3 regions of the Streptomyces sp. NPDC091387 genome follow, and region 1 is predicted to be linked to each of the others. Evidence: riboswitches for the same ligand, from Rfam matches in the RefSeq annotation. Region 1 holds a riboswitch; each other region holds the start of a gene.
The links. Region 1 has a riboswitch for cyclic di-AMP ahead of ACIQM0_RS22290 (NlpC/P60 family protein). Riboswitches for the same ligand answer to the same signal wherever they lie in the genome.
Positions count from the first base shown of each region.

Region 2: another riboswitch for cyclic di-AMP. It lies ahead of ACIQM0_RS36195 (M23 family metallopeptidase); the one in region 1 lies ahead of ACIQM0_RS22290 (NlpC/P60 family protein).
Region 3: another riboswitch for cyclic di-AMP. It lies ahead of ACIQM0_RS25040 (transglycosylase family protein); the one in region 1 lies ahead of ACIQM0_RS22290 (NlpC/P60 family protein).

Region 1 is NZ_JBIVTZ010000010.1:245,914-250,919, reverse strand. Features, by position in the region: gene pcrA (DNA helicase PcrA) at 1-666, opposite strand, end outside; cyclic di-AMP (ydaO/yuaA leader) riboswitch at 926-1,091, shown strand; gene ACIQM0_RS22290 (NlpC/P60 family protein) at 1,090-2,256, shown strand; gene ACIQM0_RS22285 (hypothetical protein) at 2,345-2,698, opposite strand; gene ACIQM0_RS22280 (NlpC/P60 family protein) at 3,057-4,103, shown strand; gene ACIQM0_RS22275 (HAD family hydrolase) at 4,120-4,800, opposite strand.
Region 2 is NZ_JBIVTZ010000027.1:61,966-66,971, forward strand. Features, by position in the region: gene ACIQM0_RS36190 (PP2C family protein-serine/threonine phosphatase) at 1-639, shown strand, start outside; cyclic di-AMP (ydaO/yuaA leader) riboswitch at 928-1,081, shown strand; gene ACIQM0_RS36195 (M23 family metallopeptidase) at 1,093-2,268, shown strand; gene ACIQM0_RS36200 (aldo/keto reductase) at 2,384-3,328, shown strand; gene ACIQM0_RS36205 (PrsW family glutamic-type intramembrane protease) at 3,343-5,006, opposite strand, start outside.
Region 3 is NZ_JBIVTZ010000012.1:95,799-100,804, reverse strand. Features, by position in the region: partial or broken gene ACIQM0_RS25050 (hypothetical protein) at 1-180, shown strand, start outside; gene ACIQM0_RS25045 (transglycosylase family protein) at 286-1,227, shown strand; cyclic di-AMP (ydaO/yuaA leader) riboswitch at 1,540-1,711, shown strand; gene ACIQM0_RS25040 (transglycosylase family protein) at 1,716-2,453, shown strand; gene eno (phosphopyruvate hydratase) at 2,729-4,015, shown strand; gene ACIQM0_RS25030 (septum formation initiator family protein) at 4,133-4,603, shown strand; gene ACIQM0_RS25025 (DUF501 domain-containing protein) at 4,668-5,006, shown strand, end outside.

The sequences.
Region 1 (5,006 bases):
CTGGCCGGCGAAGGTCTCCTCGTCGATCAGCTCGTTCTTGAGGTTCGACACCTTCGCCGTGAACGACTTCGGCGGGAAGCGCTTCGGGTCGAGGTCGAGATCACGGCAGACCAGGGCCATCAGCCGCTTGGAGTCCGCGGCGTCGTAGATCGAGAACGAGGACGTGAAGCCGAGCTTCTTCGACTCGCGGCGCAGGATCCGGACGCACGCGCTGTGGAAGGTCATGACCCACATGGCGTTGGCGCGGGGGCCGACGAGCTGCTCGACGCGCTCCTTCATCTCGCCGGCGGCCTTGTTGGTGAAGGTGATCGCCAGGATCTGGCCGGGGTGCACCCCCCGCTCGGCGAGCAGGTGGGCGATGCGGTGGGTCAGCACCCGGGTCTTGCCCGAGCCGGCCCCGGCGACGATGAGCAGCGGGGATCCCGCGTGCACGACGGCGGCGCGCTGTTCGGTGTTCAGCCCGTCGAGCAGCGCGGCGGCGTCGATCACCGGGCGGTGGGCCCCGTCGCGGTAGTACGCGTCGCGGGGCGGCGGGGGCCCGTCGAACACGCCCCCGAAGAGGTCCTCCGGCACCGCTTCGGGTGCGGAGTCCTCGGGGGGCGGCGGGGGCCCTTCCTCCGTGTGCTGGAGGCCGGCCAGGAAACTGTCGTCAAAGAGGCTGCTCATCGCTGTCCGAGTCTAGGCGGCCCTACTGACACCCCGGGCTCACATGGCGAACCGCACACCTCCGCGCGGCCACCCTGAGCGATGCCGGACCCACGCTGCGTGGCCGGTTCCCGTGCCTGACCTGCCCGCACCGCGTCCACTTCGGCAAGGTCACGAAAATGTATCGGGCATTTCGAACATCAACCTTCACAGCGGCACCATGAATTGGCTAGCGTGCACGTTCGGGCGGCCCGTACCCCCAGAGGCGATCCACGCCGAGCGGACGTCCACGCCGAATCCGGGCTGCCCGTACGGAGTCCGGAACCGGGGACCCACACGCAGCACCGGGGTGAATCGGTCCGAAATGCCCCACCAGGACCGTAGGGCAGCCTTCCGTTCCGCCCGAACCCGACAGCTAACCCGGTAGGCGGTCCACGGAAGGAGATGCCGGCCTTGGCGTCGCATCGCAAACCGCGCCCCCGGGTGCGCAGCACCACCCCGGCCATCGGATTCACGACGGTCGCACTCGCCTCGGTGACCCTGCTGTCCACGCAGAGCGCGCTGGCGGCCCCGGCCCCGAAGCCCAGCATCGAGGACGTGCAGAAGAAGGTCGACGACCTCTACCGGCAGGCGGGTACCGCGACCCAGCACTACGACCAGGCGAAAGAGGCGTCCGCCAAGCAGCGCACCGAGGTGGACACGCTGCTGGACGACATCGCCCAGCGCGCCGACAAGCTGAACGACGCCCGCCGGACGCTCGGGAACTACGCCGCGGCCCAGTACCGCGACGGGGCGCTCGCGCCGACCGCCACCTTCTTCCTGGCGAACGACCCGCAGTCGTTCTTCGACCAGACCCACCTGATGAACCGGATGGCCACGAACCAGCAGCAGGCCGTCACGGACTTCCGTACGAAGCAGGCCGAGGCGTCCAGGAAGCGTGCCGAGGCGGTGACGAGCCTGGAGACGCTCACCACGTCCCAGACCCGGCTGCGCACCAGCAAGCAGAACGTCCAGGACAAGCTGGCCGAGGCCCGCACGCTGCTGTCGAAGCTGACCGCGGAGGAGAAGGCGCGCCTCGCCGAGCTGGAGCAGAAGAAGAAGGACGAGGCCAGGCGCAAGGCGGCGGAGCTGGCGACGAAGCAGGCCGCCGCGAAGGCGGAGGCCGACCGCAAGGCCAAGGAGGCCGGGGGCGGGACCGGCACGGGCACCGGGAGCGGCTCGGGCACCGGGACGGGTTCCGGCGGCTCGGACAGCAGCGCGACGACGAAGGCCGGGAAGGTCCTCGCGTTCGCCAGGGCCCAGATCGGCAAGCCGTACGTCTGGGGGGCGACCGGCCCGTCCTCGTACGACTGCTCGGGGCTCACCCAGGCGGCCTGGAGGGCGGCGGGCGTCAGCATTCCGCGGACCACCTGGGACCAGGTGAACGTCGGGACCCGGATCGCGACGGCGGATCTGCAGCCGGGGGACCTGGTCTTCTTCTACGACGACATCAGCCACGTCGGCATCTACAAGGGCGACGGCATGATGATCCACGCGCCGAAGCCGGGGGCGAACGTGCGCGAGGAATCGATCTACTACATGCCGATCTACGGGAGCGTGCGGCCCGGCTAGGGGCGTTGCGGTACGGCGGGTGGCCCCGCGGCGGCGGCCACCCGCCGGCCGTTGCCCGGCCGGTCGGCCCAGGCCGGGCCAGGTCGGGTCAGGTCCAGAGCGTGGCGATGAAGATGTTGACGACCGTCAGTCCGCCCACCGCCGCGAAGAGGCCCTTCTCGACCTTCTCCTCGTCCCGCTTGACGTAGACGAGCCCGAGGACGACGACCAGGATCAGCAGCTTGATGCCTATCTTGACGTTGTTCACGGGGTGGTCGTCGGCCTGGTCGAGCCCGACCAGGGCGATACCGGTGACCAGCATGGTCAGCGCGCCGTGCAGCATCCCCGGCACGAAGCGCGCCGTCCCCGCCCCCATCGCCTTCATCTGGGTGAGGAAGCCACCCAGCAGGGCGGCGATTCCGATGATGTGCAGGGCGACGAAGACATCGATGAGTACACGCATGGTTCCGCACCTTAGCCCTGGCCATATCAGCCTCCCGCGGCCAGGTGAGGCTTACTGGACGCTTGACTGATGAATGCACCAATTGCCTGACTCTGGTGCAATTTTTCCAGTCATCCAGCGACAACACTGGTCAAAATTCGGGCAATAGGCGTCATTACGACTCCTGCCCGTGCCCCGGGTTTAGCGTCCCTACCCAGGTGACCGGATCACCGCCGCTCCGCACCCGGACGGCACCGTCCGGTCGCCCCGCCGAGAGATCCGGCGGCGGGCCGCTCCCCCTGTTGGTGACCCGCCGCCGGACCGGGCGGGCCCGCCGGTAGGCCCCGACGGGCAGTCGACAGGAAGGACCCCCGCCCTCGTGGCCGCGCACCGGAAACCCAAGCAGCGCCCGTACAACGGCTCTGCTGCCCGCACCGCAGCGACCCTCGCCCTCGCCGGGGCCGCGACCGCTGCCGCGCTGCCGGGATCCGCGCACGCCGACCCGACGCCCACCCCCGCCCGGGTCAAGGCCGAGGTGGACCGGCTGTACCGGGAGGCGGAGGTCGCCACCGAGCAGTACAACGGCGCGAAGGTGAAGGCGGCCGCCGCCGCCGAGTCCATCGACACGATGCGCGACGAGGCCGCCCGCAAGACCGAGCGGCTCAACGCCTCGCGCGACGCGCTGGGCGCGTACGCGGCGGCGCAGTACCGTTCCGGCGGTCTCGACCCGTCCCTCCGGCTGGCGCTCTCCTCGGACCCCGACCAGTACCTGGAGCGCGCCTCCTACGTGGAACGGGCCGCGGCCGGCCGGGCCGACGAGGTGCGCACCGTGCAGCGCCAGGTCGCGGACGTGGCCCAGCTGCGGTCGGAGGCGGCGGGACAGCTGGCCGAGCTCACCGCCCGCCAGGCCGACCTGAAGAAGCACCGGGCGACGGTCCGCGCCAAGCTGTCAGAGGCCCGCACACTGCTGGCCCGCCTCTCCCCCGCCCAGCGCGCCGCGTACAACGCCTCGGACGGCGGCCGCGGCGCGGGCCACGCCGACCGCAGCTCCGCGCGCGGCTCGGACCGGGCACCGAACGCCCGCGCCGCGGCAGCCGTCGCCTTCGCGTACGGGGCCCTCGGCAAGCCGTACGTCTGGGGCGCCACCGGCCCCTCCTCGTTCGACTGCTCCGGCCTCACCCAGGCCGCCTGGCGGTCCGCGGGCGTCTCGCTCCCCCGGACCACGTACACCCAGATCAACGCCGGGCAGCACGTCACCAGGTCCGAACTCGCCCCCGGTGACCTGGTGTTCTTCTTCTCGGGCGTCAGCCATGTCGGCCTCTACATCGGCAACGGCCGGATGATCCACGCCCCTCGCCCGGGGGCCCCGGTGCGCATCGCGCCGGTCGACGAAATGCCCTTCGCCGGAGCGACCCGGGTGGCATAGGGGACGCGGACCAGCCCTACGCGCCGATCCGGCTACGGGCCCACTTCACCAGCTCGCGGTCGGCGAGGCTCGTGACCCACAGATCGGCCTGCTCGGCCTCCGGACCCGGCGGGACGGCGCCGAGACCGATGACGCGGAGGCCCGCCCGGCGGGCCGATTCCATGCCCGTGAGCGAGTCCTCCACGGCCAGGGCCTCCTCGGGCGGAACGCCGCAGAGGCGGGCCGCCACGTCGTAGACGTCGGGCTCCGGCTTCGGCCGCACGGTCTCCCCGGCGACGACCACGTGTTTGAAGGAGCGGAGGAGACCGGCCCGGTCGAGGCACGATTCCACCATCTCCCGGGGGCAGTTGCTCGCCACCGCGAGAGGGAGGTGGCGGGCGGCCAGCCCGACCAGCGCGGCGGCACCCGGCATGGTGACGGGGTCCTCGTCGACCAGCGCGGTGAAGGTGATGAGGAGCGTGTCGGCCAGGTCGTCCGCGAGATCCGGCTTCCCGGTCTCCTTGGCCATGAGCGCGCCGCACTCCTTGTAGTGCACGCCCTTGGCGCGGCCGGCGAATCCGGCCGGCGGCTTGAGGCCGAAGGCCCGGAAGGTGCTGGTCCGGGCCTCCTGCCAGTGCCGTTCCGTGTCCATCAGGGTCCCGTCGCAGTCGAAGACGATGGCGGACGGGGACCACGAAAGAATGTTACGAGCTGTCATGTCACTACCGTTCTCGGAGACTGCTCCGACCTGTGAGGTGCATGAGTGCCGGTGAACGCCGGAATTCGGGTGGGCCACTCGCAGAAATAAGAGGGCCGAAAGACTCACCGGCCACTGCGAGCATGTGCACGCCGCTGAGCGCGCCGCGCCGGACGTCGATCACCGTTTTCGACTCATGCCGAAAACATCGTAGCCATTACGTTATT
Region 2 (5,006 bases), on a different contig from region 1:
GTGGTCGGGGACGTGCGCGGCAAGGGGCTGGACGCGGTCGAGGCGGTGGCGGTGATCATCGGCGCGTTCCGGGAGGCCGCCGAGCAGGAGCGGTCGCTGGAGGGGGTGGCTCAGCGGCTGGAGCGTGCGCTGGCGCGGGAATCGAGCAGAAGGGGCGGCCTCGACGCGGTCGAGGGGTTCATCACCGCCGTCCTGGCCGAGATCCCGCCGGGGGCGACCCGGGTGCGGATCGTCAACCGCGGCCACCCCGAACCGCTGCTGCTGCACTCGGACGGGGCGCTGGAGGTGCTGCGGCCCACGCTGCCCGCGCTGCCCCTGGGGATGGACCTGGGCGTGTGGCCGGACCGCTCCGACGAGTGGGAGCTGCCCGCCGGGGCGACGCTCCTCCTGTACACGGACGGCCTCTCCGAGGCCCGGGACGCCGCCGGGGTCTTCTACGACCCCGCGGAGCGGCTGCGCGGGCGGATCTTCCCGGGTCCCGAGGAACTGCTGTCGGCGCTGACCGATGACGTACGGCTGCACACCGGTGGGGTGACGACCGACGACATGGCGCTGCTCGCGGTCGTGCGCCCCACCGAGGGTCAGCCGGAGCGGCGCACGACCGTGAAGATCGTGGGTCTGGGGGGCGGTGCCGGGTGAAGGCGGAGGGGAGGACGGGGGAGAGTGCGCGGGGAAGTGGGGGAGGAGGCGCGGCCGATGCCACCGTGCGTAACCGTAAGGAACCCCTCCGCATAACATTTGACGCAACGTCAGAAAACAGATAACGATTGAGGGGCGATCAACTCGTCCGATTCCACCCGGTTGTGTCCCGTAAAGTCCAGGCCAAAGACGGGAATGATCAGTTGGAACGGCTTGGAATCGGACCCGTGTGTCTATTAACGTTCGATAACGCAGCGCGGTTGTCCCAGCCGCCGTCAGAGGCGGCACCGTGCGCGAGCGCCGAATTCCGCAAGGGAACCGGGGAACCACCTACATGGGGTGAATCGGGCATCTCTGTCTCGTCGAGAGACGGAGGGACCCGTAGGAGACCTTCCTGCTCCGAACCCGTCAGCTAACCCGGTAGGCGAGAAGGAAGGAAAGGAGTGCGCCCCAGTGGCGTCCAACAAGCCTGCCCCCGAAGCCCCCTCCCGGTTCGCACCCGAACTCGGAAACGACTTCGGAACCGGGCCCGGTGCCGTCTACGGCACCCACCACGGAACCGTTTACGGGACCGACTACGGAACCGCTTACGGAACCGATCGGGGCAGCGAGTTCGGCAACGTCTTCCCTGCCGAAGAGGCCGAGTCCGGCAAGGCGTGGGAGGAATGGAACCCCACGGAGGAGTCCGTCCGCCCCGTACGCGGCAAGCACCGCGTCGCCAAGCAGCGCAACGGTCTCGCCCGTAGCTCCACCGTTCTCGGCGTCGGTGTCATCGCGGCCGTCGGCGCGGGCGGCATGGCCTCCGCACAGAGCAAGCCGCCGGTCTCCATCTCCCTTCCCGACGCCATCTCGGACAAGCTCCCCGAGGCCAAGTCCCTGCCGGGCGTCGGCGCACTGTTCTCCAGCGGCTCCGAGGCGGAGAAGGCCGGGGCCGAGACCGCCTCCGCCCCGCTGACGACGGCCGGCATCACCACCACAGAGGCCGAGCAGGGCACGACGGACGCCGGCGAGGCGCTCCGCGCCCGCATCCTCCAGCAGGCCGAGCAGCAGCAGGACTCCGCCGACGCGGAGGCCAAGGCGGCCCAGGAGAAGGACGCCGCGGAGAAGGCGGCCACCGAGGCGAAGAAGCAGCAGGACGCCGCGGAGGCCAAGGTCGCCGCCGCGAAGAAGAAGGCGGAGGCGGAGGCCAAGAAGAAGGCGGAGGCAGCTCGGCTCGCCAAGCTCGCCGCCGGCTACGCCATCCCCACCTCCTCGTACACGATCACCTCGACCTTCGGCGAGGCCGGTTCGATGTGGTCCTCCGGCTACCACACGGGCCTCGACTTCGCCGCTCCGACAGGTACCCCGATCAAGGCCATCCACACCGGCACCGTCAAGTCGGCAGGCTGGTCCGGTGCTTACGGCTACCGCACGGTCCTGGAGCTCGACGACGGTACGGAGCTGTGGTTCTGCCACCAGTCCTCGATCGGTGTCGGCGTCGGCCAGAAGGTCACCACCGGGGACACCATCGGGCGCGTCGGCGCGACCGGCAACGTGACCGGCCCGCACCTCCACCTCGAGGTCCACACCCCGGACGGCAGCGGGATCGACCCGATGAGCTGGCTGCGCGCCCGTGGCCTGACGGTCTGAGCGGACTGAACCCCGGCAGTCCTGACGCTCCCCCCCGACGTCAGGGCTGCCGGTCCGCTGCCGTAGCTGTACACGGCACGGAATAGCGGAGGCGGGGGAACGGGTTGTTCCCTCCATGACTTCTCTCCGCAAGCTCGGATCGTCCAGCCTGCAGGTCTTCCCGCTCGCCCTCGGCGGCAACGTCTTCGGCTGGACCGCCGACGAGGCGCAGTCCTTCGCCGTGCTCGACGCGTACGCGGCGGCCGGCGGCAACTTCATCGACACCGCCGACACGTACTCCTCCTGGGTCCCCGGTAACGAGGGCGGCGAGTCGGAGACCCTCATCGGCAAGTGGCTCGCGTCGCGGGGCAACCGTTCCGACATCGTCGTGGCCACCAAGGTCGGCGCCCACCCCTCGTACAAGGGACTCTCCCCCGCCACCATCAAGGCCGCGGCCGAGGAGTCGCTGCGCCGCCTCGGTACCGACCACATCGATCTCTACTACACGCACTTCGACGACGAGACGGTCCCGGTCGAGGAGATCATCACCGCCCTGGACCAGCTGGTGAAGGACGGCAAGGTCCGCGAGATCGCCGTCTCCAACATCGGCCCGGAGCGGCTCCGCGCCTCGCTGGACTTCTCCGAGCGCGAGGGACTGGCCCGCTACGTGGCCCTGCAGCCGCACTACAACCTCGTTTCCAGGGACACCTACGAGGGCGAGCTCCAGGACACCGCCGCGCGTGCCGGGCTCGCCGCCGTCCCGTACTCCGCCCTCGCCTCCGGCTTCCTCACCGGCAAGTACCGCCCCGGTACGACCGTGGACAGCGCACGCGCCGGAAAGGCGGGCGAGCACCTGGAGTCGGAGCGTGGACGGAAGGTCCTGGCCGCGCTCGACAAGGTGGCGCAGGAGCGGAACGCCGAGATCGCGACCGTGGCGCTGGCCTGGCTGGCCGCCCAGTCGACCGTCGCCGCCCCGATCGCCTCCGCCCGCACGGTCGAGCAGCTGCCCGCGCTGGTGGCCGTCGCCGATCTGCGGCTCACGGACCAGGAGCTGACCGAGCTCACCGAGGCATCCGCCTAGAACCGTTCGCCGGCCTAGCTGTACTGATCCGGGTACTGATCCGGAGGGCTGTAGGGCGCCGGGTCCTGGAGCGGCGCGTCGTACGGGGGCTGCGCGTACGGCTGCCCCGCGTACGGCGGCTGTCTGTACTGGGGCCGGCCGTACTGGGGCCGGCCGTACGGGGGTTGGCCGTGCGGGGGCTGGCCGTGCGGATACGTGGGGTGCGGATACGCGGGGTACGGGTGCGGGGCGTGGCTGCCGTGGGGCTGGTACGCCCCGTGTCCCTGGTACGCCCCGTGTCCCTGGTACGGCCGGGGCGCCTGAGGGGTGAACCGGGGGCGCGGGCGCCGCGTCGCCTGCGCCGCGTACGCCAGGGCGGGTCCGGCGACCTCACGGCGCTGCCACAGGTGGTGCAGCAGCTCCAGCTCACGTTCGGCCAGGTCCGGGCCCGCCGTGCCGCGGCGGGCCTGTCGGCGCAGAAAGGCCAGTGACGTCGCGAACGACTCGTACTCGGCGACCGCGCGGGCCGCCGCCTTGGCCTGTGCCTTCGCCCGGTCCCTGGCCTGGGCGGTGACCGGGGCCGGTACGTAGCCCTGGCGGCCGTACGGGCCGCCTCCCGCTGCCGCCGCCCACCGGCGTGCCGCGTCCCTGGCCCTGCCGCGGGCCCGCATCGAGGACAGGGCGAGGGGTTCGGCGGGGGAGAGCCAGCCGGCTGCGGCGTAGACGGGCAGCTCGACGGCCAGGGTGCGCAGCTCGCGCCGGCGGGACCAGATCGCCAGCCAGGTCACCAGGCCGAAGGCCGGCACCATGAACAGGCCGTACACCGCGTAGAAACCGTACGGGCCGAACGTCGACGAGCCGTTCCACAGGGCGTGCATGCCCATCGCCAGGACCAGGCCGAGCACCGGCAGCGCGAGGCGGCGGAACCGCTGGTGGTATGCGCTGCTCGCGGCGATCCCGAAGCCGATGCCGGTCATGACGGTGAAGAGCGGATGCGCGAACGGTGACATCACCGCCCGTACGAAGAACGTCGCGACGGTCACCGACACGAACCCCGAGCCCAGCTGCTGGTCCTCGCCGAAGGCGTTGCCCAGATAGAGGATGTTCTCGGTGAAGGCGAAGCCCGTCGCGGCGAAGCCGGCGACGACCACACCGTCGACGATCCCGTTGAAATCCCGTCTTCGGAACAGGAAGAGCAGCAGCACGGCCGCGGCCTTGGCGCTCTCCTCGATGACGGGCGCTATGACCGTGGCGCCGAGGGTATCCGCACTGTCCGGGTCGGCGGTGGCCGTGGCGATCCACTGGGTCGCGAAGGAGTTCGCGAGGATCGCGACGAGGGCGGCCGCGCAGGCACCCCAGGCGAAGGCGAACAGCATGTTGCGCCACGGGCCCGGCTCCACCCGGTCCAGCCAGCGGAACGCCGTCATCAGCAGCGGGACCGGCAGAACGGCCAGCCCCAGGCCGACGAGGAATCCCTGAGTGCCCGTCTGGTCGCGGACCAGCGCGAGGATCACCAGACCGCAGAGGGCCAGCACGGTGAAGACGGCGACGACACGGAGCGTCCTGCTCCGCCACAGCATGCCGACGCGCCGCGGCCGGTAACGCCACTGGCCCCGCTCCGGCACGGCAGCCAGGATCTCGCCGACCCGCTGCTGCTCAAGCACCGGGACGGCCGGCTGCGACTGCCGCTGCTGCTGGA
Region 3 (5,006 bases), on a different contig from region 1:
ACGTTGCTGAGACGCCTTCCGGACCTGCGACTTGCGGTGGAACCTGCCGATTTGCGCTGGCGTGGCGGGCTCATCATGCGTGGACTGCGCACGCTTCCGGTGGAGTTCACCCCCGGGCCCGCCCTCGGGTCCACTTCCGGGTCCGCTCCCCGGGAAGGTGACACTCTGTCAACTCTGTGACTTTTACGTGATCTCCGCTGCATCGACTTGTGACACACGTTCGAGTCCCGCTAGGTTCACCGTTCGACTCACCCGTCACTCGTCAGTCACACGGAAGGCATTCCCATGGGCTCCGCGAACGGCAGACACCGTCGCCCTCGGCAGGCACCCGCGATCATCGTCGCCGCAGGCGTGACCGGCTCGGCCATTGCCATCCCGCTGCTCGGCGCGGCCGGTGCGCACGCCGCCGACGCCTCGACCTGGGACCGGGTCGCGGAGTGCGAGAGCGGCGGCATGTGGAGTGCCGACCTCAGCAACGGCTACTACGGCGGCCTGCAGTTCTCGCAGGAGGTCTGGAAGTCCTACGGCGGCGAGTCCTACGCCCCGCGCGCGGACCTCGCCAGCCGCTCGCAGCAGATCGCCGTGGCGGAGAAGGTCCTGGACGACAAGGGGCCCAAGGCGTGGCCCAGCTGCGCCGTCATCTCCGGCCTCGCCACGGACGGGTCCCTGCCGGGCGTCGACCCGGGCGACACCCCGTCCGCCGATCCGTCGGAGAGCGCGGACCCGGCCGCGAGTGCCGACCCGTCAGAGAACGCCGACCCGGCGGACGACGCGTCCGAGGGCGCGACGAAGACCCCGTCGGACGACGCCACCGCCGACACCGCCGACAAGGACCGTACGCCGGACGCCCCGGCCTCCCCGTCCGCCACGCCCTCGGCATCCGGCTCCTCTCGTGCGAGCGACCCCTCGGACGCCCCGGACGGGTCCTCCTGGGACGGGGAGACGGGCGGCAGGCACCGCGGCGCGCCGGCCCCGGAGGGGACCGGTGACCGGGACGCGGGGCGGCACGCCTCGCGCGGCGAGGCCGACGCACGGGGCAAGGGCGCACCGGCTGCTGACGGTACGTACACCGTCCGGCCGGGCGACAACCTCTGGGCGATCGCTGACGCACAGGAGCTGCCCGGCGGCTGGACCGAGCTGTACGAGGCCAACAAGGCGGCGGTCGGTTCCGATCCGGACCTCATCCTGCCTGGCCAGAGCCTCGATCTCGGCGTGAAGGCCGGATGAGGGCGGCCGCGCGAGCGGTCTGATCAACAGCTGAAAACGCCTCAAATCTGGGGTACTTAAGAGGCCTATGTCCCACTTTTGACTAAGTGAGACATGGGTCTCTTCGTGTGAACTGGCGCGTCTTGTCCGGGAGCTCCCTCCGCATCCCTTCCGACCTGCGCAAATATATGTTTTTCAGATGCAAGTAAGGGCTGTTTATCCGGTATGTCCTTCTTTGAATGTGGGGGTGGCGTGTGTTTACGGTCAGAACCGCTCGCACCGCGGGCCCCGTCGATCGTCACGCCGAATCCTGCCGTCGGTCGAAGGGAACAGACGCGTAAAGCGCCGTAGGCAGGAGCGGGGGACCCAGGTAAGTGCCGGGCTGGATCGTCGCGAGACGCATCAGGACCGGCTTGGGGTTAAGTCGTGCGCTAGGACGTGCGACCGGGCAACTCACTTGGCCCGAACCCGACAGCTCACCTCGTAGGCGTCGGTGAGGAGAAGTCTCGATGCTGCTTAACAGCAAGGGCAACAAGCACCGCCGTCCGTCCAGGGCCGTCCGTATCGCCACGCTCGCCGGTGTGACCGGTGCCGCCATCGCCGTGCCGCTGATGGGTGCCACCGGCGCCTCCGCGGCCTCCGTCTCCACGTGGGACGCGGTCGCCCAGTGCGAGTCCGGCGGCAACTGGTCCATCAACACCGGCAACGGCTACTACGGCGGTCTGCAGTTCTCGCAGTCCAGCTGGGCCGCCGCCGGCGGTACGCAGTACGCGGCCCGCGCCGACCTGGCCAGCAAGTCCCAGCAGATCGCCGTGGCCGAGAAGCTCCTCGCCATGCAGGGACCGGGTGCCTGGGCCTGCGCCGGTGCCGGCAACCTGAGCAACGACGGTGTCGACCCGGGCGTCGACACTGCCTCCAAGACCGAGACCGCTCCGAAGCAGGAGTCGGCTCCGGCCCAGCAGGCCGAGCCGAAGAAGGCCGAGCGCACCGAGGCCCCCGCCACCAACCGCTCGGACCGCTCGACCGCCCCCGAGGCGGAGCAGAAGAAGACCGTCACCACCCCGACCGGTGAGAAGGTCAAGAAGGGCGACGGCGAGTACAAGGTCGTCACCGGCGACTCGCTGAGCCAGATCGCGGCCGACCACAACGTCAAGGGCGGCTGGGAGCAGCTGTTCAAGCTGAACAAGGACATCGTCACGGACGCCGACATGATCTTCCCGGGCCAGCAGCTCCACCTGGTGAAGTAGTTCAGCACTCTCCTCGCTGACCGCCCCGGCCCGGCCGCACCTCCCCCCGTGCGGCCGGGCCGGGGCTCACCGCTTTCCCGTGTTGATTGTTCAACTGTTGTAGTTACTTGCCAGTAAATTTCTGGCCGTTTGCCCTGCTGTGACCGCTCTTGGGTCCTTTTTCGTCCCAGGGGACGGGCGCGCGGCCGACTGAGACGGCCGCGCCGGTTAGGCTCTTGTCGCAAGGCCAAAGTGACCCTGCACAACCAGCGTCATATCCCAGAAGGAGATGCCTCGTGCCGTCCATCGACGTCGTCGTAGCCCGGGAAATCCTCGACTCCCGGGGCAACCCCACGGTCGAGGTCGAGGTTGGCCTCGACGACGGCAGCACCGGTCGTGCTGCTGTTCCGTCCGGAGCCTCCACCGGTGCGTTCGAGGCCATTGAGCTTCGCGACGGTGACCCCAACCGCTACCACGGGAAGGGCGTCGAGAAGGCGGTCCTCGCCGTGATCGAGCAGATCGGCCCGGAGCTCGTCGGCTACGACGCGACCGAGCAGCGGCTGATCGACCAGGCCATGTTCGACCTGGACGCCACCGAGAACAAGGGCTCGCTCGGCGCCAACGCCATCCTCGGCGTCTCGCTCGCCGTCGCGCACGCCGCGTCCGAGGCCTCGGACCTGCCGCTGTTCCGCTACCTCGGTGGCCCGAACGCGCACCTGCTGCCCGTCCCGATGATGAACATCCTCAACGGTGGGTCGCACGCCGACTCCAACGTGGACATCCAGGAGTTCATGATCGCCCCGATCGGCGCGGAGTCCTTCTCCGAGGCCCTGCGCTGGGGCGCCGAGGTCTACCACACGCTGAAGAAGGTCCTGAAGACCAAGGGCCTGTCCACCGGTCTCGGTGACGAGGGCGGCTTCGCGCCGAACCTGGAGTCCAACCGCGCCGCGCTCGACCTCATCCTCGAGGCCATCAAGGAAGCCGGCTACGCCCCCGGCAAGGACATCGCGCTCGCGCTCGACGTCGCCGCGTCCGAGTTCTACAAGGACGGCAAGTACGAGTTCGAGGGCAAGTCCCGCTCGGCCGCCGAGATGACCGAGTACTACGAGGAGCTCGTCGCCGCGTACCCGCTGGTCTCCATCGAGGACCCGCTGTACGAGGACGACTGGGCCGGCTGGAAGGTCATCACCGACAAGCTCGGCGCCAAGGTGCAGATCGTCGGCGACGACCTCTTCGTCACCAACCCGGAGCGCCTGGCCCGTGGCATCGAGGAGGGCTCCGCCAACGCCCTGCTCGTCAAGGTCAACCAGATCGGTTCGCTGACCGAGACCCTGGACGCCGTCGAGCTGGCCCAGCGCAGCGGCTTCAAGTGCATGATGTCGCACCGTTCCGGCGAGACCGAGGACGTCACCATCGCCGACCTCGCGGTCGCCGTGAACTGCGGTCAGATCAAGACCGGCGCCCCGGCCCGCTCGGACCGTGTCGCCAAGTACAACCAGCTGCTGCGCATCGAGGAGATCCTCGACGACGCCGCGGTGTACGCGGGCCGCTCGGCGTTCCCGCGGTTTCGCTCCGCGAACTGACGAAGACAGCACGGGCTGACAAGCCCGGCCGGGACCGACGCCCCGGCCTCCGTCCGTCCCCGCACTCGGTCCCGTACCGTGTGCGGGGACGGACGTGCGTAATGGGGAGGCGGAGACATGGCCGCGAAGGACCGGGACCGGTTCTCCACCGCGACCCGGCTGAGGCTGCTCGGAGAGCAGACCGCAGCCCGTGTCTACAGGTCCCAGAACCGCCGCCAGGCGCACCGCTCCCGGCTCACCGGCCGGGCGGCCTTCCTGGCGCTGGTCGTCTGCTCCCTGGTCGTCGCCCTCGCGTACCCGATGCGGCAGTACGTGTCGCAGCGCGACGAGATCGCCGACCAGCAGCGGCTCGCGCAGGAGGCCGAGGCACGCACCGAGGAGCTGCGCGACGAGAAGTCGCGCCTCCAGGACGACGCCTACGTCAAGCGGCTGGCCCGCGAGCACCTGCACTACCTTCTTCCGGGAGAGACCGGCTACACGGTGGTCGATCCCGACGCGGTCAAGGAGCGCAACGGAAAGTCGGACGAGTCCGGCCGGCCGTGGCACTCCAACCTGTGGGACGGCGTCGACAGCGCCGACCGCGGCTGACCCGCGTTCCCCCGTACATCTGCGGAACCGCAGTTCGAGCAGCCCGATCAGAACCTAGGCAGGCATGGAAACGCCCCCTCCCCAGACCGAGTCCACCGCGCCCACCGACGCGGACATCGCCGCGTTCCAGCAGCAGCTGGGGCGCCCGCCGCGCGGGCTGCGCGCCATCGCGCACCGCTGTCCGTGCGGAAACCCGGACGTGGTCGAGACGCAGCCCCGGCTGGAGGACGGCACGCCGTTCCCGACGACGTACTACCTGACGTGCCCGCGTGCGGCGTCCGCGATCGGCACGCTGGAGGCGAACGGGGTCATGCGGGAGATGACCGAGCGCCTCGGTACGGACCCCGAGCTGGCGGCCGCGTACCGGGCCGCGCACGAGGACTACATCGCGCGGCGTGACGCC